DNA from 3 places in the Noviherbaspirillum sp. FW303-A3 genome. Region 3 is predicted to be linked to each of the others. Evidence: predicted binding sites of a transcription regulator. Region 3 holds the regulator's gene; each other region holds the start of a gene.
The links. The regulator sigma-54, encoded in region 3, starts transcription at its own class of promoters, with help from an activator protein. The targets are predictions, from matches to a motif close to TGGCANGNAANCTGCTTT.

Region 1 (7,085 bases), 800 kb from region 3:
CTTGCCCATGGACAGCGCGCGCACCAGCAGGTCGACGTCGCCAGCGGCAACCGTCTTGCCGCTGGAGGAAACGTAGTCCTTCGGCTTCGCGACGAACGCGATCTTCGGCGTGTGCTGGCGGGTTGCGGCTTCTTCCGGGGTCTTGATGAGCCCCATGCGCAAGGCTCCGGCCACGCGGATTTTCTCGAACTTCGCCAATGCGGCGGCATCCGTGTTGATCTGTTCGCGCAGCTCGGTTCCGGTGTAGCCGATCTCTTCCGCATTCACGAACACCGTCGGGATGCCGGCGCTGATCATGGTGGCCTTGAGCGTGCCGATACCGGGCACCTCGAGATCGTCCACCAGATTACCGGTGGGGAACATCGAGCCGCCCTCTTCCGCGTCGTCCGACGGATCCATGAACTCCAGCACGATTTCCGCGGCCGGGAAGGTGACGCCGTCCAGTTCGAAATCACCGGTTTCCTGTACCTGGCCATGGGTGACCGGCACATGGGCGATGATGGTTTTCTTGATATTGGCCTGCCAGATGCGGACGACACAGGTGCCGTTCTCGGGAATGCGCGAAGGATCGACGAGACCGGCGTGAATCGCGAACGCGCCTGCGGCGGTGGAGAGATTGCCGCAGTTTCCGCTCCAGTCCACGAAGGCCTTGTCGATGGAAATCTGGCCGTAGAGATAGTCCACGTCATGATCGGGCACGCTGCTCTTCGAGAGAATCACGCATTTGGAGGTGGAAGACGTCGCGCCGCCCATGCCGTCGATGTGCGCCGAATACGGATCGGGACTGCCGATCACGCGCATGAACAGTCTGTCGCGCGCTGTGCCCGGCACCTGGCAACGCTCGGGCAAATCCTGCAGGCGGAAGAACACGCCTTTGCTGGTACCGCCGCGCATGTAGGCGGCGGGGATTTTGATTTGGGGTACGTGGGGCATGTGTATTGTCCTGGTGAGAGGATACCCCTCCCCCTTCGAGGGGGAGGGAACGTACAAGAATGATTACGCCGCCTTCGACTCCGACGAAGCAAGGAAGTCCTGAGCAAACCGCTGCAGCACCCCGCCCGCGTCGTAGATCGACACTTCTTCCGCCGTATCGAGGCGGCAGGTCACCGGCACTTCCACACGCTCACCGTTCTTGCGGGCAATGACGAGGGTCAGGTCGGTACGCGGCTTGCGCTCGCCGATCACGTCGTAGGTTTCCGTACCGTCGAGTTTCAGCGTCAGGCGGCTGGTACCCGGCTTGAACTCCAGCGGCAGCACACCCATGCCGATCAGGTTGGTGCGGTGGATGCGCTCGAAGCCTTCGGCCACGATCGCTTCCACACCGGCGAGACGCACGCCCTTGGCCGCCCAGTCGCGCGACGAGCCCTGGCCGTAGTCGGCGCCGGCGATGATGATCAGCGGCTGCTTGCGTTCCATGTAGGTCTCGATGGCTTCCCACATGCGCGTGATCTTGCCTTCCGGCTCGATGCGCGCCAGCGAACCCTTCTTGACCTTGCCGTCCACCGTGACCATCTCGTTCAGCAGTGTCGGATTGGCGAAGGTCGCGCGCTGTGCGGTGAGGTGATCGCCGCGATGCGTGGCGTAGGAGTTGAAGTCTTCTTCCGGCAACCCCATCTTCGCGAGGTACTCGCCTGCGGCGCTGTCCGGCAGGATCGCATTGGACGGCGACAGGTGGTCGGTGGTGATGTTGTCACCGAGGACCGCCAGCGGACGCATGCCCTTCAACGTACGCTCGCCTGCCAGCGCGCCTTCCCAGTACGGCGGACGGCGGATGTAGGTGGTCTGCGGACGCCAGTCGTACAGCGGGCTGACCGAAGCGGCGACCGCAGTCCTCTGATCGAACATCGGGATGTAGACCTTGTTGAACATTTCCGGCTTCACCGCTGCCTTGACGATGGCGTCGATCTCTTCATCGGACGGCCAGAGGTCCTTGAGCGTAATCGGCTTGCCGTTGGCATCGTTGCCGAAGGTGTCGCGCTCGATGTCGAAACGCACCGTGCCGGCAATCGCATAGGCGACGACCAGCGGCGGCGAGGCCAGGAACGCTTGCTTCGCGTACGGGTGGATGCGGCCGTCGAAGTTGCGGTTGCCGGAGAGCACCGCCGTTGCGTACAGATCGCGATCGATGATCTCCTGCTGGATCTTCGGATCGAGCGCACCGGACATGCCGTTGCAGGTCGTGCAGGCGAAGGCGACGATACCGAAGCCGAGCTTTTCCAGGTCCTGCTTCAGGCCTGCTTCTTCGAGATACAGTTCCACGGCCTTGGAGCCGGGCGCCAGCGAAGTTTTCACCCAAGGCTTGCGGGTGAGGCCGAGGCGGTTCGCGTTGCGCGCCAGCAGTGCGGCTGCAATCACGTTGCGCGGATTGGAGGTGTTGGTGCAGCTCGTGATCGCAGCGATGATCACGGCGCCGTCCGGCATCTGGCCCGGGACTTCTTCCCACTTGCCGGCGATGCCCTTGGCTGCGAGGTCGGTTGTCGCGACGCGTGCGTGCGGATTCGACGGGCCTGCCATGTTGCGGACAACGGAGGACAGGTCAAACTTCAGCACGCGCTCGTAGACCGCGTTCTTCAACGTGTCGGACCAGAGTCCGGCTTCCTTCGCATAGGTCTCGACCAGTTTGACCTGCTCCGGGGTACGGCCGGTCAGCGTGAGGTAATCCAGCGTCTGCTGGTCGATGGAGAACATGGCTGCCGTAGCGCCGTATTCAGGTGCCATGTTGGAGATGGTCGCACGGTCGCCCAGCGTCAGCGAGGAAGCGCCTTCGCCGTAAAATTCGAGGTAGGAGCCGACCACTTTCGACTTGCGCAGGAATTCGGTAAGCGCGAGCACGATGTCGGTCGCGGTGATGCCCGGCTGGCGCTTGCCGGTGAGTTCCACGCCGACGATTTCCGGCAGGCGCATCCAGGAGGCACGGCCGAGCATGACGTTCTCGGCTTCGAGTCCGCCGACGCCGATGGCGATCACGCCCAGCGCATCGACATGCGGCGTGTGGCTGTCGGTGCCCACGCAGGTATCCGGGAAGGCGACGCCATCCTTGGCATGAATGACCGGCGACATCTTCTCCAGGTTGATCTGGTGCATGATGCCGTTGCCCGCGGGGATCACGTCCACGTTCTTGAATGCGTCCTTGGTCCACTCGATGAAGTGGAAGCGGTCTTCATTTCGGCGATCCTCGATCGCGCGGTTCTTCTCGAAGGCTTGCGGATCGAAACCGCCACACTCGACGGCGAGCGAGTGGTCAACGATCAGCTGCACCGGCACGACAGGATTGACCTTGGCCGGGTCGCCGCCCTGGTCGGCGATCGCGTCACGCAGGCCGGCGAGGTCGACCAGCGCGGTCTGGCCGAGGATGTCGTGGCAGACGACGCGCGCGGGGAACCACGGGAAGTCGCGCTCGCGCTTGACCTCGATGATCTGCTTCAGGCATTCGGTGAGGATGGAGGGCTCGCAGCGGCGCACGAGGTTTTCTGCATGCACGCGCGAGGTATAGGGCAGCTTTTCCCAGGCGCCCGGCTGGATGGCCTCGACCGCAGCGCGCGCATCGAAGTAGTCCAGATTGGTGCCCGGAAGGGGTTTGCGGTATGCGGTATTCATGAGATAGGAAATCAGTGAGTGAAGGAAATAAAGCCGGCCATCGTAAGACGGCCGGCTTGCCCTTTTACTTGCGGTCCTTGATCGGAACGAACTTCAGATCTTCCGGACCGACGTAGTTCGCGCTCGGACGGATGATCTTGTTGTCGATGCGCTGCTCGATGATGTGCGCGGACCAGCCGGAGGTACGCGCGATCACGAACAGCGGCGTGAACATCGCGGTCGGCACGCCCATCATGTGATACGACACGGCGGAGAACCAGTCGAGGTTGGGGAACATCTTCTTGATTTCCCACATGACGGTCTCGAGGCGCTCGGCGATGTCGAACATCTTCATCGAGCCGGCATCGTCGGACAGCGTGCGCGCGACTTCCTTGATGACCTTGTTGCGCGGGTCGGAGACGGTGTACACCGGGTGGCCGAAGCCGATCACGACTTCCTTGTTCTCGACGCGGCGGCGGATATCGGCTTCCGCCTCATCCGGGTTGTCGTAACGCTTCTGGATTTCGAACGCGACTTCGTTCGCACCGCCGTGCTTCGGACCGCGCAGCGCGCCGATCGCGCCGGTAATGGCGGAGTACATGTCGGAGCCCGTGCCGGCGATGACGCGGCCGGTGAAGGTCGATGCGTTGAACTCGTGCTCTGCGTACAGGATCAGCGAGGTGTGCATTGCCTTGACCCAGAGGTCGGACGGCTTCTGGCCGTGCAGCAGGTGCAGGAAGTGGCCGCCGATGGAGTCGTCGTCGGTCTCGACTTCGATGCGCTTGCCGTTGTGGCTGAAGTGGTACCAGTAGAGCAGCATGGAGCCGAGCGATGCCATCAGCTTGTCGGCGATGTCGCGTGCGCCCGGGGTGTTGTGGTCATCCTTCTCCGGCAGCACGCAGCCGAGCGCGGAGACGCCGGAACGCATCACATCCATCGGATGCGAAGCAGCCGGCAGCGCTTCCAGCACAGCCTTCACCTGTGCCGGCAGGCCGCGCAGGCCCTTCAGCTTGGCCTTGTAAGCCTTCAGTTCGGAGACGGTGGGCAGCTTGCCATGCACCAGCAGGTGGGCGATTTCCTCGAATTCGCAGGTATCGGCGACGTCCAGGATGTCGTAGCCGCGATAGTGGAGGTCGTTGCCGGTACGGCCGACCGTGCACAGTGCGGTATTGCCTGCGGTCACGCCGGACAGGGCAACGGATTTCTTGGGCTTGAAGCCTGCAGCTTGTTGGTCACTCATCAGTATCTCCGGGAAAAATTACTTGGCTTTTTGTTGTGCGAACAGGGCGTCGAGCTTCTGTTCGAATTCGTGGTAGTTGATGCGCTCGTACAGTTCCATGCGGGTCTGCATGGTGTCGACGACGTTCTTCTGCGTGCCGTCGCGGCGGATCGCGGCGTAGACGTTTTCCGCGGCCTTGTTCATCGCGCGGAAGGCGGACAGCGGGTACAGCACGAGGCCGACGTTGACGCTCTTGAGTTCTTCGACGGTGTACAGCGGGGTCGCGCCGAACTCGGTGATGTTGGCCAGCACCGGCACCTTCAGCGTGTCGGCGAAAATCTTGTACATGTCGAGCTGGGTGATCGCTTCCGGGAACACCATGTCTGCGCCGGCTTCCACGCACGCTTGCGCGCGGTCGAGGGCCGCTTCCAGGCCTTCCACGGCCAGCGCGTCGGTGCGCGCCATGATCACGAAGTTCTCGTCCGTGCGCGCATCCACGGCGGCCTTGATGCGGTCGACCATTTCCTGCTTGCTGACGATTTCCTTGTTCGGACGATGGCCGCAACGCTTGGCGCCGACCTGGTCTTCGATGTGGATCGCTGCCGCGCCGAACTTGACCATCGACTTGACGGTACGTGCAACGTTGAATGCGGAGGAACCGAAACCGGTGTCGACGTCGACCAGCAACGGCAGGTCGCACACGTCGGTGATGCGGCGCACGTCGGTCAGCACATCGTCGAGGTTGGAAATGCCGAGGTCCGGCAAACCGAGGGAACCTGCGGCAACACCGCCGCCGGACAGGTAGATCGCACGGTAACCCGCGCGCTTTGCCAGCAGCGCATGATTGGCGTTGATTGCGCCCACGACCTGCAGCGGGGATTCTTCTTTGACCGCCTTGCGGAAGGCGGCACCTGCGGAATAGAGACTCATGTCTTCACCTTGTTGTGGGTAACTGTTGCAACGATTGAAGCTGGTGGCGTTATTGCAATCGGTGTGCCACACGGTAAGCAGGCTTGAGACCGCACAGAAAAACGATAAAAATCCCTTTTATTTCAATCATTTGCTTCCAAACCTGCCTTGTATCAATTCCACTCCATCGTTTCAAATTGCGTTACAATTGAAACGTTGAAACGTTCATGAAACATGAGACTCCCTGCCCGCCCCGCCGCTGACCTGCCGGAAAAGCCCATCATCTGGACGGTGTCGATCTCGCGCCTGTCCGACCTCTTCCGGGATATCACGCTCGAATTCGACGACCGCGCAACAATCGAACCGATCCACCTCGGTTTCGAAGATGCGGTGCGCCACATCCGGGAGCGCCTGGAGACCGAGCGCTGCGATGCCGTCATTTCTGCGGGCTCCAACGCCGCCTATCTGAAGGGCCGGCTTTCGTTGCCGGTGGTCATCGCCAAGGCGAGCGGCTTCGACGTCATGCAGGCACTTGCCCGCGCCCGCAAGATCACACCGCATATCGGACTCATCACCTACCAGACGCCGATGCCGGAGCTGGCGGAGTTCCTGGCGACTTTCGACCTGGAGATTCCCCAGCGCACCTATGTCACCGAGGAAGACGCACGCGCGCAGATCAACGAGCTGAAATCAGCCGGCATCAAGGCAATCGTCGGCGCCGGCCTGATCACCGACCTGGCGGAGGAAGCCGGCCTGGCAGGGGTGTTCGTCTACTCCGCCGCATCGATCCGGCAGGCATTCGAGGATGCGCTGGAAATCGCACGCTTTACGCAACTGGAATCCGGACGGGGACGCACGCAGCCGGTTGCCGACACGCTGCGCGCGAAGCACGGCCTGAACGACCTGCGCGGCGAATCCCCTGCCATGCAGTCCGTGCGCCATTCCATCGAGCTGTTTGCCAAGTCCCCGGCGACAGTCCTCATCCAGGGGGAAACGGGCACCGGCAAGGAACTGGCCGCGCAGGCTATCCACCGGGAAAGCCAGCGCGCGCGCCAACCCTTCGTCGCGATCAATTGCGGCGCGGTGGCGGAATCGCTGCTGGAGTCGGAATTGTTCGGGTACGAAGAAGGCGCATTCACCGGTTCGCGGCGCGGAGGACATGCAGGCTTGTTCGAAGCCGCGAATCGTGGAACGCTGTTCCTCGATGAAATCGGCGAGATGCCGTTGCAGTTGCAGACCCGCCTGCTGCGCGTGCTGGAAGAACGCGAGGTGGTGCGCGTGGGCGGCACGCGTCCCGTCCCGGTCAATGTGCGCATCATCAGCGCGACGCATTGCGACCTCGACCAGCGCGTGAGGGATGGCCGCTTTCGCGCCGACCTCT
Region 2 (7,085 bases), 320 kb from region 3:
CGCCAGGGAACTCAATTCTTCAGCGTCGAGGAAGACCTTGCCGTCTTCCACCTTGACGCTGAACCTTTGCGTGCAGCCTTCATCCGGCGTCACCGCGCAACCGGAGTCGAGCTGGATGTTCCAGTTGTGCAGCGGACAGGCAACGCGCTCGCCGAATACGATCCCTTGCGACAGCGGGCCGCCCTTGTGCGGGCACTTGTCGAGCAAGGCAAAAATCTTGTCTTCGCTGTTGCGGAAAATCGCCACATCAGGCTTCGCTGCCCGATTGACGACCCGTGCGCCGAGCACGGGGATGTCTGCGACGTTGCAGACGGCTTTCCATTGTTGCGGCATGTGCTTTCCCTTATTTGAGTTGGACGATGTGCACGGGAGCAGCCCGGTCGAACGATCCATGGAGCATGCAGGTGCCGAGGATGGCGGAAGTGGCCGCAACGGCCAGCACGATGGCTGCAAGATAGATGGTCATGGTCGTTCCTTTCAAAGAAATCAATCGGAACCGTCCGGCGGATTGGTTCGTTACACGCTCAACGGTTCGAACTGGCGCACGTCAACCTGAGCCTTTTCCTGTTCATGCCAGGGGTCCGGCTCGCCGTCGAGCGAGAACAGCAACCGCTCGTACAGTGCCTTGCGGTTTTCCTCGTCCTCCAGCACTTTCTTCTTCACATGGTCGAGGCCTACACGTCCAATATAGTGCACGGTGCGCTCGAGGTACCAGCCTTCTTCCCGGTAGAGCTGCAGGAAGGCGCCGGAATACTCCAGCACTTCCTCGTGCGTCTTCACCTTGGCGAAGAAGTGCGCCACCTCGGTCTTGATGCCGCCGTTGCCGCCGACATAGATCTCCCAGCCGGAATCGACGCCGATCACGCCCACGTCCTTGATGCCGGATTCGGCACAGTTGCGCGGGCAGCCGGAGACGGCGATCTTCACCTTGTGCGGCGCATACATTTTCCACATCGCGCGCTCGAGCTGCTTGCCCATCTCGGTGGAATCCTGCGTACCGAAGCGGCACCATTCCGAACCGACGCAGGTTTTCACGGTGCGCAGCGCCTTGGCGTAGGCATGGCCGCTGGGCATGTCGAGTTCTTTCCAGACGGCGGGCAAGTCTTCCTTCTTCACACCCAGCAGGTCGATCCGCTGGCCGCCAGTCACCTTGACCGTCGGGATCTGGAACTTGTCGACGACGTCGGCGATCCGGCGCAAATCTTTTGCGGTAGTCTCGCCGCCCCACATGCGCGGGATGACCGAGTAGGTGCCGTCCTTCTGGATGTTGGCATGCGCGCGCTCGTTGATGAAGCGCGATTGCGGATCGTCCTTCGCCTCGTGCGGCCAGGTGGAGATCAGGTAGTAGTTCAGCGCCGGACGGCATGTCGAGCAGCCGTTCGGGGTGCGCCATTCCATGAACTTCATGGTGCCGGCGATCGTCAGCAGCTTGTTGACCTTGATCGCGTCGCGCACTTCCTGGTGCGAATGGTCGGTGCAGGCACAAACCGGTTTCGCCTTGCTCGACGTGGAATAGTCGCCCCCGGCGGTCGCCATCAGGATCTGTTCGACAAGGCCGGTGCAGGAGCCGCAGGAGGCGGATGCCTTCGTATGCTTGCGCACGTCTTCCAGGGTGAACAGGCCCTTTTCCTTGATCGACTTGACGATGGTGCCCTTGCACACGCCGTTGCAGCCGCAGACCTCGGCGTCGTCCGGCATCGCTGCCGCGCGGGTGAAGCCTTCGTGGCCGGTATCACCCGGGCGACCGGTATTCGATTCGCCGAACATCAGCGTGTCGCGCATTTCGGTGATGTCCCTGCCTTCGCGCAGCAGCTTGAAGTACCAGGTGCCGTCGACGGTATCGCCGTACAGGCAGGCGCCGACCAGCTTATTGTCCTTGATGACCAGTTTCTTGTACACGCCGCCGATCGGGTCGGACAGAACGATTTCTTCCGTTCCTTCGCCGCCCATGAATTCACCGGCGGAGAACAGGTCGATCCCGGTAACCTTCAGCTTGGTCGAGGTCACGGACCCCTGGTAACGCCCGATGCCGAAATTGGCGAGATGGTTGGCGCACACTTTCGCCATCTCGAAAAGCGGCGCGACAAGACCGTACGCCGTGCCGCGGTGATTCACGCACTCGCCCACGGCATAGATGCGCGGGTCATAGGTCTGCATGGTGTCGTTGACAACAATGCCGCGATTGCAGAACAGACCGGCCGATTCGGCGAGCGTCGTGTTCGGGCGGATGCCGACCGCCATGACCACCAGTTCGGCGGAAACTTCGAGGCCGTCGGTGAAGCGGATGGCTTTCACATTGCCGTTTTCGTCGCCGACGATTTCCTTTGTGTTTTTATCAAGAAGGAACTTCAGGCCGCGGTCTTCCAGCGATTTTTGCAGCAGCTTGCCGGCGGTCGGGTCGAGCTGGCGCTCCATCAGCCAGGCCGGCAGGTGCACGACGGTGACGTCCATGCCGCGCAGCTTGAGGCCGTTGGCCGCTTCCAGGCCGAGCAGGCCGCCGCCGATGACGACGGCGTGCTTGTGCACCTTGGCGGCGTCGATCATCGCGTTGGTGTCCTGGATGTCGCGGTAGGAGATCACGCCCTTCAGTTCCTTGCCGGGCACGGGCAGGAGGAAGGGATTGGAACCGGTGGCCAGCAGCAGGCGGTCATATTCCGCAGTGGTGCCGTCTTCTGCGATGACCTGGCGCTTGACGCGGTCGATCTTCGCGATTTTCTTGCCGAGGTGGAGAGTAATGTTGTTTTCCGCATACCAGTCGACATCGTTGAGCATGATGTCCTTGATGGTCTGCTCCCCGGCGAGCACCGGCGACAGAAGGATGCGGTTGTAGTTGGCGTAGGGCTCGGCGCCGAATACGGTGATGTCGTAGATGTCCGGGGCGATCTTGATCAGCTCTTCGAGCGTGCGCACACCGGCCATACCGTTACCAACCATGACTAATTTCAGCTTCTTCATTAAAGCTCCTCCTCCACTCCGCTTCGCCATTGAAGCTACAAAAATGATCCTGGGAGTTTCTTAGCAAGAGCGGTGCCAATGCGGAATTCGGGTAAACGCACCGGGATGAAGAGAAAAGCGCACCGTTGCAGTGCAACATCTTCACATCGCTCGTGCAGGGAGCACGTTCGATATCTTCATGCCCTATTAATAGCGAGTTGACGCACGAAAACGCGTGGCACGGCGATTGCATAGTGCACACCAATTCCAACTTCGGTGCAAAGGCGCATCATGAAAACGACGTCGTTTTGGAAGGCGGGTCATACGCCGACCTTGCTTGCTTCCTTTTTCTATTTCGACCTGAGCTTTATGGTCTGGGTACTGCTCGGGCCGCTCGCCGTGCAAATCTCGAAAGATCTTGCTCTTACACCTGCCCAGAAGGGCCTGATGGTCGCGACCCCCCTTCTCGCAGGCGCGTTGCTGCGCATTGTGATGGGCGTGCTGGTCGATCACCTGAAACCCAAGAAGGCCGGTGCTATCGGCCAGGTCGTCGTGATTGCAGGCCTTACGTGGGCATGGCTGGGACAGCTGAACAGCTATGAAAGCATGCTCACGCTCGGCATCCTGCTTGGCGTTGCCGGCGCAGCATTTGCCGTTGCGCTGCCGCTCGCATCCCGCTGGTATCCGCCCGAGCACCAGGGTACGGCGCTCGGCATTGCCGGCGCAGGCAATTCCGGCACCGCTTTCGCCGCCCTGTTTGCACCGTCACTCGCCATCGCCTTCGGCTGGCAGAACGTTTTCGGCTGGTGCCTGATTCCGCTTGGCGTAGCCTTTATCGTGTACATGATCTTTGCGAAAGACTCGCCCACCGCCCCGCCGCCCAAGGCAATGGTCGAATACCTGCATGTGCTCAAGGACAAGGATGCTTGGTGGTTCATGTTCTTCTACAGCGTAACCTTCGGCGGCTTCTCCGGCCTGGCTTCGTCGCTGACGATCTACTTCAACAGCCAGTACGGCCTGTCCCCGGTGACAGCAGGCTACTTCACTGCCGCCTGCGTGTTTGCCGGTTCGCTGGTGCGCCCTGTAGGGGGGATCGTTGCCGACCGCATCGGCGGCATCAAGACGCTGTCGCTGATGTATGTGCTGGCCGCCCTGTTCCTGTTCATCGCCAGCACCGGGCTGCAATCCTATGAACTCGCCCTGGTCGTATTCGTGCTTGCCATGCTGTCGCTCGGCACGGGCAACGGCGCGGTGTTCCAGCTGGTTCCGCAGCGCTTCCGCAAGGAGATCGGCGTGATGACCGGCCTGGTCGGCATGGCCGGCGGCATTGGCGGCTTCTACCTCGCATCCAGCCTTGGCTATTCGAAGCAGATTACCGGCAGCTACCAGCTCGGCCTGACCCTGTTCGCTTCGCTGGCCATATTGGCCCTCGTGGGACTCACCGCGGTCAAGGGGCGCTGGCGTACGACCTGGGGCAGTGCTGCGATGACAACAGCGAAGATTTAACCCCGGAATTTGAGTAACATGGACGGCGGGAGCGGCGAATGCAGTTCGCCGCTCCCGCCGTTTTTTATCGCCTACACCAGACTCCATCATGCCCCTTTCCGTCAGCATCGGACACAGCACGCTCGCAGGCCTGCGCGAGAGAAACGAGGATTTCGTCGGCATGGTCACGCCGAACGAGCCCGAACTGTCGACCAAGGGCCTGATCGCGGCCATCGCCGACGGCGTTTCCGGCAACGAAGGCGGCCGCGAAGCATCCGAGTACACGGTGCGCGGCCTGCTCACGGATTACTACGCCACGCCCGATACCTGGCCCGTGACGCAGGCGCTCGACAAGGTCATCAAGGCCATCAACAGCTGGGTGCAGAAACAGGGATCGGTGCGGCCGGAACTGGCCGGGATGGCGACCACGCTGACCACGGTCGTCCTGCGCGGCAATTGCTATTACTTTTCGCACGTGGGAGACACGCGGCTGTACCTTTTGCGTGGCGGTGCGCTTACCCGTCTGACGACCGACCATGTGTGGGACCGCCCCGAGATGCAGCATGTCCTTACGCGTGCGATCGGCCTCGATACCCGCCTCGCGATCGACCACGGCATGGGGGAGCTGCGCGAGCGGGATGTGCTGCTGCTGGCATCGGACGGTGTGTGGTCGAGCATGACGGAGTACGACATCACCCATGCGCTGGCGGACGTGGCAATGGGAAGCTGGGATGCGGCATCCTGCGCCGACGCGCTGGTCAAGGCGGCGCTGGCGTCCGGCTCGACCGACAATTGCAGCGCGCTCGTGCTGCGCGTCGACAGCCTGCCGGAAGAGAACCTGCGCGACGCGCTATCCGTCTCCGCGCAGTTGCCGGTTCCGCCGAAACTGAAACCGGGACAGACCATCGACGGATACACCGTCGAAACCGTGATCCACAGTTCGCAGGCCACCCTGCTGTATCGCGTGCTCGATCCCAAGACGCAGCGTCAGCTCGTCCTGAAGACCTTGCATCCGGACCGTGCGGGCGATCCGCACGAGCGATCCGCCTTCGCCCATGAGGAGTGGCTGGCCAAGCGGGTCGTCGCCCGCTTCTTCCCGCAGGTGATCACGCCCGAGCAGAAGAACTATCTGTATTACCTGACCACCTGGCATGAAGGCGAAACACTGCAGCAGAAGCTGGATGCAGGCGCGCATTTCACGGCGCCCGAGACGGTCGCGATCGGCGAGAAGCTGGTGCGCGCCCTCGGCGCCCTGCACCGGCGCAGCATCATCCACCGAGATATCAAGCCGGGCAACGTCCACCTGGGAACGGATGGCGAATTGCGCCTGCTGGATCTTGGCGTCGCCATGTCCGGCCTGGAAGATGAGGTGCCGCTGAATGCACCGCAGGCCGGGACACCGTCTTTCCTGGCCCCCGAGCAGTTCGAGAACGCGCCGCCCTCACGCCAGACCGATGTGTATGCCGCCGGCGTGACGCTGTACCTGATGCTGACCCGTCACTATCCGTACGGCGAGATCGAACCCTTCCAGCGCCCCCGTTTCGTCGAACCGGTGCTGCCGAGCAGGTATCGCCCGGAAATTCCCTTGTGGCTCGAGAACGTGCTCCTGCGCGCGGTGGCCCGCGATCCTGCCGACCGCTTCGAAACCGCGGAGGAATTCCTGCTCGCGCTCGAACGCGGCGCCAGCAACCCCGTTCCGCCGCGGACGCCGGCGCCGCTGGCCAAACGCGATCCGGTGGCGCTGTGGCGTGCAATGGCGACCATCTCGATTGTGATCAACCTGCTCCTGCTTTATCTCGTCGTGGCACGATAAAAGACAACGGGGGCCGAAGCCCCCGCCGTCCTTCCACCCTCGTCATACCCTGTCAGGCAGCTTCCTTCATCGCCGCAGGATGTGCCTGGCGGTGATACAGGAATTCCAGCACCGCGCTGCGGTACTCGATGTACAGCGGATCGTGCGCCAGCGCCACACGGTCGCGCGGACGGTCGAGGCGCACATGAACGATGTCGCCGATGGTCGCGGCCGGGCCGTTCGTCATCATCACGATACGGTCCGACAGCAGCACGGCCTCGTCCACATCGTGCGTCACCATGACCACCGTGGATTCCGTCTTGGCAACGATCTTCAGCAACTCATCCTGCAGGTGGGCGCGGGTCAGCGCGTCCAGCGCGCCGAACGGCTCGTCCATCAGCAGCACCTTCGGCTCCATCGACAGCGCGCGTGCGATGCCGACGCGTTGCTTCATGCCGCCGGAAATTTCATGCGGGCGCTTCTGCTCGGCGTGCGTCAATCCGACGAGGGCGAGCGCGGCCTTGGTGCGCTCCTTCAGCTTAGCCTTGCTTTCGGTCGCGCCGAAGACGCGCTCCACCGCCAGATAGACGTTTTCATGGCAGGTCAGCCAGGGCAGCAGCGAATGGTTCTGGAACACCACCGCGCGCTCCGGCCCCGGACCGGCGATCTCGCGATTGGCGCACAGCAGGGTGCCGTCGGTCGCGGTGAGCAGGCCGGCGATCAGGTTCAGCAGCGTCGACTTGCCGCAGCCGGAGTGGCCGATCAGCGTGACGAACTCGCCCTTCTTCACGTTCAGGTTGATGTCGCGCAGTGCGTGGAAGGTGCCCTTGTTGGTGTGGAACACCATTTCCGCTTTCTGGATTTCGATGAACTT
Region 3 (7,085 bases):
TTCATTCGCCGACAGTTTCATGACGATGGCGTCGGATTTGGCGATGATGAACGGCGCCACCAGCATGGACAGCACCATCGATGCCAGGATGAGCTGGATCAGCAGCGGATCCATCAGATGCAGGCCGCCGGCCTGGTTCAGCAGCACAAAGCCGAATTCGCCTGCCTGGGCGAGGCCGAGGCCGGTTCGCAACGCCGTACCCGTCGAAGCGCCGGTCATCCTTGTCAGCGCGGCAATCAGGCCGAACTTCAGCAGCACGGGCCCGGTCAGCAGCAACAGCACCAGCCACCAATTTTCGAGCACCAGCCGGACATTGAGCAGCATGCCGACCGTAATGAAGAACAGGCCCAGCAGGACGTCGCGGAAAGGCTTGATGTCCTCCTCCACCTGATGCCTGTATTCCGTTTCGGAGATGAGCATGCCGGCAACAAAGGCGCCCAGCGCGAGCGACAGCCCGGCCTTTTCGGTAATCCATGCCGCCCCGAGCGTGATGAGCAGCAGGTTGAGCATGAACAGTTCCTGCGACCGTCGCTTGACCACAACATGGAACCAGCTGCGCATCAGGCGCTGTCCGATCACGAGCAGGAGCACGAGCACGATGCCTGCCTTCATGGCCGCAAGCGCCAGCGTCGGAAGCAGGTCGCTGGTGTTCTTGGCCAGCGCGGGCACGAGGATCAGCAGCGGCACCACGGCCAGATCCTGGAACAGCAGGATGCCGAAAATCTGGCGGCCATGCGGACTGTCCAGCTCCAGGCGCTCTGTCAGCAACTTGGACACGATGGCGGTAGAGGACATGGCGAGCGCCCCACCAAGCGCGAACGCCGCGCGCCAGCTGATATCGACGAGCTGCGGAAGGAAATGCGCCATCAGCCAGCCGAACAGCATGGTCGCCGCAATCGTCAGCAGCACTTGCGCCATGCCGAGCCCGAACACCGTGCGCCGCATGGATACAAGTTTCGGCAGAGAGAATTCCAGCCCGATCGAAAACATCAGGAACACGACACCGAACTCGGCCAGTACATGCGTGGTCGCGCTCTGTTCCGCCATGCCGAAGCCGAACGGGCCGATCACGATGCCGACGACAAGGTAGCCCAGCATCGGCGGCAGATGCAGCATGCGGAACGCCACCACACCGAGCACGGCGGCGCTCAGCAGGATCAGCGTAAGTTCGAGGGCCGAAAACATGAATTGTTATTCAATTGGTCGAGTCTGGTGCAAGGCAGGCCCCATCCGCGCGCGCCCGGCAATGCGGTGTAGCGACAACGGCTGGACCGTTCCGCAGTCCGACCACCTCACTTGCCCGATTGCACGATTGCTTTAAGAATGAAGGACTTACGAAACGAAAACAGCCATTGACGGCCCTCAAAGTCAAATTTTTTGTTATGACTGGCAGATTTTTTGCTTTCGTAATTCGTTTATACTTCCGGCATGAGTGTAACCGATGCAAAAACCTTGCCGAAAGACTTCGACGCGAAAAATGCGCTGCGTGCGCTCGAGCTCGCCCGCGAGACGATCCAGATCGAAGCCGACGCCCTGCTTGCGTTGAAGAGCAGGCTCTCGGACAGCCCCGACGACAGCTTTGCCCGAGCCATGGGACTGCTGATGCAATGCACGGGACGCGTCGTCGTCTCCGGTATCGGCAAATCCGGGCATATCGCCCGCAAGATCGCGGCCACGCTTGCCTCCACCGGGACGCCGGCGCTGTTCGTGCACGCCGCGGAAGCCTTGCACGGCGACCTCGGCATGATTACCGAGAACGATGCCGTCATCGCGATTTCGTACTCGGGCGAAGCCGCCGAGTTCGTTTCCATCATCCCCATCATCAAGCGCATGGGCGCCAAGCTGATCGCCATTACCGGCAATGACGCTTCCCGCCTGGCGCAGCTCGCCGACGTCCATCTCAACGTCCGCGTAGACAAGGAAGCCTGCCCGCTCAACCTGGCGCCGACCGCCAGCACGACCGCGACGCTGGCACTGGGCGACGCGCTCGCCGTGGCCCTGCTCGACGCCAGGGGCTTCCGCGAAGAGGATTTCGCGCGTTCGCACCCCGGCGGCGCGCTTGGCCGCCGCCTGCTGACCCATGTGCGGGATGTCATGCGCAGCGGCGCTGCGGTTCCCATGGTCAAGCCGGACGTATCCTTGCCGGCCGCCCTGCTCGAAATCACCCGCAAAGGCATGGCAATGACCGCCGTGGTGGACGATGCCGGACGCGCCATCGGCATCTTCACCGACGGCGACCTGCGCCGCCTGATCGAAAACGTCCAGGATTTCGGCAAGCTGAAAATGTCCGATGTCATGCATGCCAATCCGCGTACCATCCTCCCCGACCAGCTCGCAGTCGAGGCAGTCGAGCTGATGGAACATTTCCGGATCAACCAGTTGCTGGTGGCCGATGCCGACGGCAAGCTGGTCGGCGCGCTGCACATCCACGACCTGACCCGCGCAAAGGTGATCTGATGCAAGACATACTGGCAAGGGCAGCGCAGGTCCGGCTCATGATTTTCGATGTCGACGGCATCCTCACCGACGGCAGCCTGCATTACGCGCCGGACGGCGAAATGATCAAGACATTCAACGTGCTGGACGGGCACGGCATCAAGCTGCTGCAGCAATCGGGCGTGGCCACGGCGATCATCAGCGCGCGCAAGTCCGCCATCGTCGCCAAGCGCGCGGCGGATCTCGGCGTGCAGCACCTGTATCAAGGCGTGCATGACAAACTGGAGGCCTTCGAGGAACTGCTCGCCAGGACCGGCATCGCCAGGGGAGCATGCGGCTTCGTCGGCGATGATGTGATCGACCTGCCCATCCTGCTGCGCGTCGGATTTGCGGCCAGCGTTCCGAACGGACATGGCGAAGTGAAATCGCGGGTGCATTACGTGACCAAGGCCAGCGGCGGCCAAGGCGCGGCGCGCGAACTGTGCGACCTGATCCTGCGCGCCCAAGGCAATTACGAGGCGGCGCTGGCGCCTTACCTGAAGTAGGGATCGATCATGCGGCCATGGCGCATCCGGTTGTTCATGACGCTCGCGCCGCTGGTTGTGCTGGCGCTGGCAAGTTTCTGGCTGTATGAAGTCATGCGCCGCGCGACGGACACGGTTGTTCCGAATCCGGAACGCAATGAGCCGGATTTCTACGTTGAAAAGTTCAGCTACGTGAAGTTGTCGAAGACAGGTTCTGCGCAATACCACTTTGCCGGCGAAAGGCTCACGCACAATCCGCAGGATGACTCGTACGATATCGTCAATCCTGTCGTAAGCAATATCAGCAATGCGGATGCGCCAATGACGATCCGGGCCGAGCGTGCGCGCGTCAACAGCGACAACAGCCAGGTGCACCTTTACCAGAACGTGCGCATGGACCGGCCGGCGTCGGCAACGGCAGAACCGATCCGCATCCGTACCGAGTACATGCTGGTGCTTCCGGACGACGATGCCATGAAGACCGACAAGCCGGTCGAAATCACGACGGATCGCGCAAAGCTGACGGGCACAGGCATGGTGGCAAACAATGCAACGCGGGAGTTCAACCTGACGAGCAATGTTCATGGCACGTATCAAGCCCGCGTACGCTGATTCGGTATAACTTGATGCATCCTATTCGAGATCTTTCATGAAACATTTTTTCTTGTTGCTGTTGACGCTGTTCGCGATGGTCGCAGGCAATGCGCACGCGGAAAAAGCCGACTCCGACAAGCCGACCAATGTCGAGGCCGACCAGATGGCCTACGACGACATCAAGCAGGTCAACACCTTCACCGGCAACGTGATCCTGACGCGCGGCACGCTGATCATGCGCGCGCACAAACTGGTGGTGTCGCAAGATTCCGCCGGCTACCAGTTCGCGACGCTGCTTGCGCCGCCCGGCGGCCTGGCCACCTTCCGCCAGAAGCGCGACGCCGGCCCGAACCAGTGGATCGAAGGACAAGCAGAACGCATCGAATACGACGGCAAATCCGAGATGGTGAAACTGTTCTCGAAGGCAAAAATGCGCCGCCTCGAAGGCAACAAACCGACCGACGAAGTCGAAGGCGAATTCATTTCCTACGACAGCCGCGCAGAATTTTTCACTGTGAACAATACAGCGACCGGTGCGAACAAGCCCGGCGGCGGCCGCATCAAGGCCATCATCCAGCCACGCTCCGAATCGAAGGACAAATGAGATGACGAGTACGCTGGTAGTCAACGGTCTGCAAAAGAGCTACGGCACGCGCCAGGTGGTGCGCGATGTCTCGCTGCAGGTGGCGAGCGGCGAAGTGGTCGGCCTGCTCGGCCCGAACGGCGCCGGCAAGACGACATCGTTCTACATGATTGTCGGACTGGTGCCTTCGGATGCCGGGGACATCGATCTCAATGGCGTGGCGATTTCCCGCCTGCCCATCCACCGTCGCGCCACGCTTGGCTTGTCCTACCTGCCGCAGGAGGCATCGGTCTTCCGCAAGCTCAGCGTCGAGGACAATATCCGCGCAGTGCTGGAACTGCAACGCATCGACGACAAGCCTCTTGCCAAGGCTGAAATCGAAAAGCGGCTGAATACGCTCCTTGCCGAATTGCAGATCGAGCGCCTGCGCGAAAACCAGGCACTCTCGCTCTCGGGCGGCGAACGCCGGCGCGTCGAAATCGCGCGCGCCCTCGCGACCAACCCGCGTTTCGTGCTGCTCGACGAACCGTTCGCGGGTGTCGATCCGATCGCGGTCATCGAGATCCAGCGTATCGTACGCTTCCTCAAGGAGCGTGGCATCGGCGTGCTGATCACAGATCATAATGTGCGGGAGACCTTGGGCATCTGCGACAGAGCCTATATCATCAACCAGGGCTCTGTCCTGGCAAGCGGCCGTCCTGACGACATCATTGCGAACGAGTCGGTGCGGCGCGTGTATTTGGGTGAACACTTCCGGATGTGATGGAAGAAGACCAGAACGTATGAAACAGACACTCCAACTTCGAATCTCGCAACATCTGGCGCTGACGCCCCAGTTGCAACAGTCGATCCGCCTGTTGCAACTGTCGACGCTCGAGCTGCACCAGGAGCTGGAACAGATCCTCTCGGACAACCCGATGCTGGAACGCGTCGACGACCCGCTCGACCATTCCGTCCGCCTGCTCGCGGATGGGGCGATCAGCGCGCCGGCAAGCGCGAATGGCACCACGCCGGAAGCGCCCGCAGCCGAAAGCAGCGCCCCCGCTTCTTCCGAAGAGCCCGAGGGCGGCTTTGAAGGCGGCGAAGGTTCGGATGCCGGCTCGGGCGACAGCGACTGGAGTTTCGACGATGTCGCACGCACCTCCAAGGCACCGGAAGACGACGACGCACGCCCTCAGCTCGAGGCGCATGAAGTCACCCTGCGTGAACATCTGCTGGAGCAGATGCGCGTCACCGTGCGCGAGCATCGCGACCGCGCCCTCGTCGAACTGATCATCGACGCGCTCAACGACAACGGCTACCTTGACGAACCGATCGAAGAAATCCATGCACGCCTGCCGGAAGAACTCGGGATCGAACTCGAGGAACTCGCCGTCGCACTGAAACTCGTGCAGAGCTTCGAGCCCGCGGGCGTCGGCGCGCGCAACGCCTCCGAGTGCCTCGCGATCCAGATCCGCCGCTTCCCGAAGATTCCGCTTGTGACGCGTCGCCGCGCACTGGAGATCGTCGAGAACCATCTTGCGCTGTTCGCGCAGCGCGACTTCAACAAGCTGAAGAAGGCGCTCGACTGCGACGAAGAAGACCTGCGCGAAGCGCAACATGTGATCCGCCAGTGCAATCCGCACCCCGGCGCCCTGTTCGCCTCGGATGCCTCCGACTACGTCGTCCCCGACGTCATTGTCAAGAAAACAAAGAACGGCTGGCAGGTATTCCTCAACCATGACGTCATGCCGCGCCTGCGCGTGAACGCCCTCTACGCCAACATCCTCAAGCAAAGCAAGGGTGAGGGGTCGCTTACTTCGCAGCTGCAGGAAGCCAAATGGCTGATCAAGAACATGCGCCAGCGTTTCGACACGATCCTGCGCGTGGCGCAGGCGATTGTCGACCGTCAACGCAATTTCTTCTCCCACGGCGCGGTCGCCATGCGCCCTCTTGTCTTGCGTGAAATTGCTGATACACTGGGTTTACACGAAAGTACTATTTCTCGTGTGACAACTCAAAAGTACATGCTGACCCCCCACGGCATGTTCGAGTTGAAGTACTTCTTCGGCAGCCACGTCGCCACAGAAGCGGGGGGCGAAGCTTCATCGACGGCGATCCGCGCGCTGATCAAACAATTGATAGGAGCAGAAGACCCCAAGAATCCATTCTCAGACAGCAAAATTGCGGATATGTTGGGGGAGCAAGGCATGGTCGTGGCACGACGCACCGTCGCGAAGTATCGCGAAGCTTTGAAAATCCCTCCAGTCAATCTGCGCAAATCCCTGTAGCTTTCATGTTGTAGTGTAGTTGCTGTGTTCGGCGTAGCTCGACTACGCGGGCACGTGCGAACCTCCAGCGACGCCATCCATAGGAGCGCTGTATGAATCTCACAATCAGTGGACATCACCTCGAACTGACACCGGCCATTCGTGAATACACGGAAAACAAGCTGGAACGCATCATCCGCCATTTCGACCATGTCATTGATATCGCAGTCATCTTGGGTGTGGAAAAACCTTCAGAAAAGGAAAAGAGACAGAGAGCAGAAGTGAATCTGCGACTACGTGGCAATGTCATTCATGTCGAGAGTTTTGCGGAAGACCTGTATGCAGCCATTGACACACTGATTGACAAACTGGACCGTCAGGTACTGAAGTACAAGACAAAGATCCAGGACCACCAGCACGAATCCTTCAAGCGCATGCCGGACACTTCGGCCGCTACGTGACATCTACCCGGCCCTTCAGGGCCAGTACTATCAAGGGCGCATCGAATGCGCCCTTTTTATTTACTGTTCGCCGCCAAGGATGAATGTCGGGCACGCGACTGCGGCGTTCAGGCAATGCCGATACAATAATCCGCTTTCCGCACACATTTGCCGGCCATGACTGAATTCGTCCAGACCCATATCAAGAACAACATCGGCTTCATCACACTTGATCGTCCGAAAGCCTTGAACTCCCTTT

Region 1: the regulator sigma-54 is predicted to act here: its motif matches at 5,777-5,794, upstream of prpB (methylisocitrate lyase).
Region 2: the regulator sigma-54 is predicted to act here: its motif matches at 3,016-3,033, upstream of nirB (nitrite reductase large subunit NirB).

Annotation. Positions count from the first base shown of each region.
Region 1 is NZ_JBYTAZ010000001.1:4,232,966-4,240,050, reverse strand. It holds gene prpF (2-methylaconitate cis-trans isomerase PrpF) at 1-933, opposite strand, end outside; gene acnD (Fe/S-dependent 2-methylisocitrate dehydratase AcnD) at 997-3,597, opposite strand; gene prpC (bifunctional 2-methylcitrate synthase/citrate synthase) at 3,662-4,816, opposite strand; gene prpB (methylisocitrate lyase) at 4,835-5,725, opposite strand; gene prpR (propionate catabolism operon regulatory protein PrpR) at 5,939-7,085, shown strand, end outside.
Region 2 is NZ_JBYTAZ010000001.1:3,753,680-3,760,764, reverse strand. It holds gene nirD (nitrite reductase small subunit NirD) at 1-333, opposite strand, end outside; gene AC3WOY_RS18090 (hypothetical protein) at 344-466, opposite strand; gene nirB (nitrite reductase large subunit NirB) at 517-2,955, opposite strand; gene AC3WOY_RS18080 (nitrate/nitrite transporter) at 3,226-4,440, shown strand; gene AC3WOY_RS18075 (bifunctional protein-serine/threonine kinase/phosphatase) at 4,529-6,232, shown strand; gene AC3WOY_RS18070 (ABC transporter ATP-binding protein) at 6,285-7,085, opposite strand, start outside.
Region 3 is NZ_JBYTAZ010000001.1:3,431,160-3,438,244, reverse strand. It holds gene AC3WOY_RS16590 (monovalent cation:proton antiporter family protein) at 1-1,185, opposite strand, end outside; gene AC3WOY_RS16585 (KpsF/GutQ family sugar-phosphate isomerase) at 1,429-2,457, shown strand; gene AC3WOY_RS16580 (KdsC family phosphatase) at 2,457-2,981, shown strand; gene lptC (LPS export ABC transporter periplasmic protein LptC) at 2,991-3,572, shown strand; gene lptA (lipopolysaccharide transport periplasmic protein LptA) at 3,610-4,158, shown strand; gene lptB (LPS export ABC transporter ATP-binding protein) at 4,160-4,900, shown strand; gene AC3WOY_RS16560 (RNA polymerase factor sigma-54) at 4,920-6,407, shown strand; gene hpf (ribosome hibernation-promoting factor, HPF/YfiA family) at 6,500-6,847, shown strand; gene AC3WOY_RS16550 (enoyl-CoA hydratase/isomerase family protein) at 7,004-7,085, shown strand, end outside.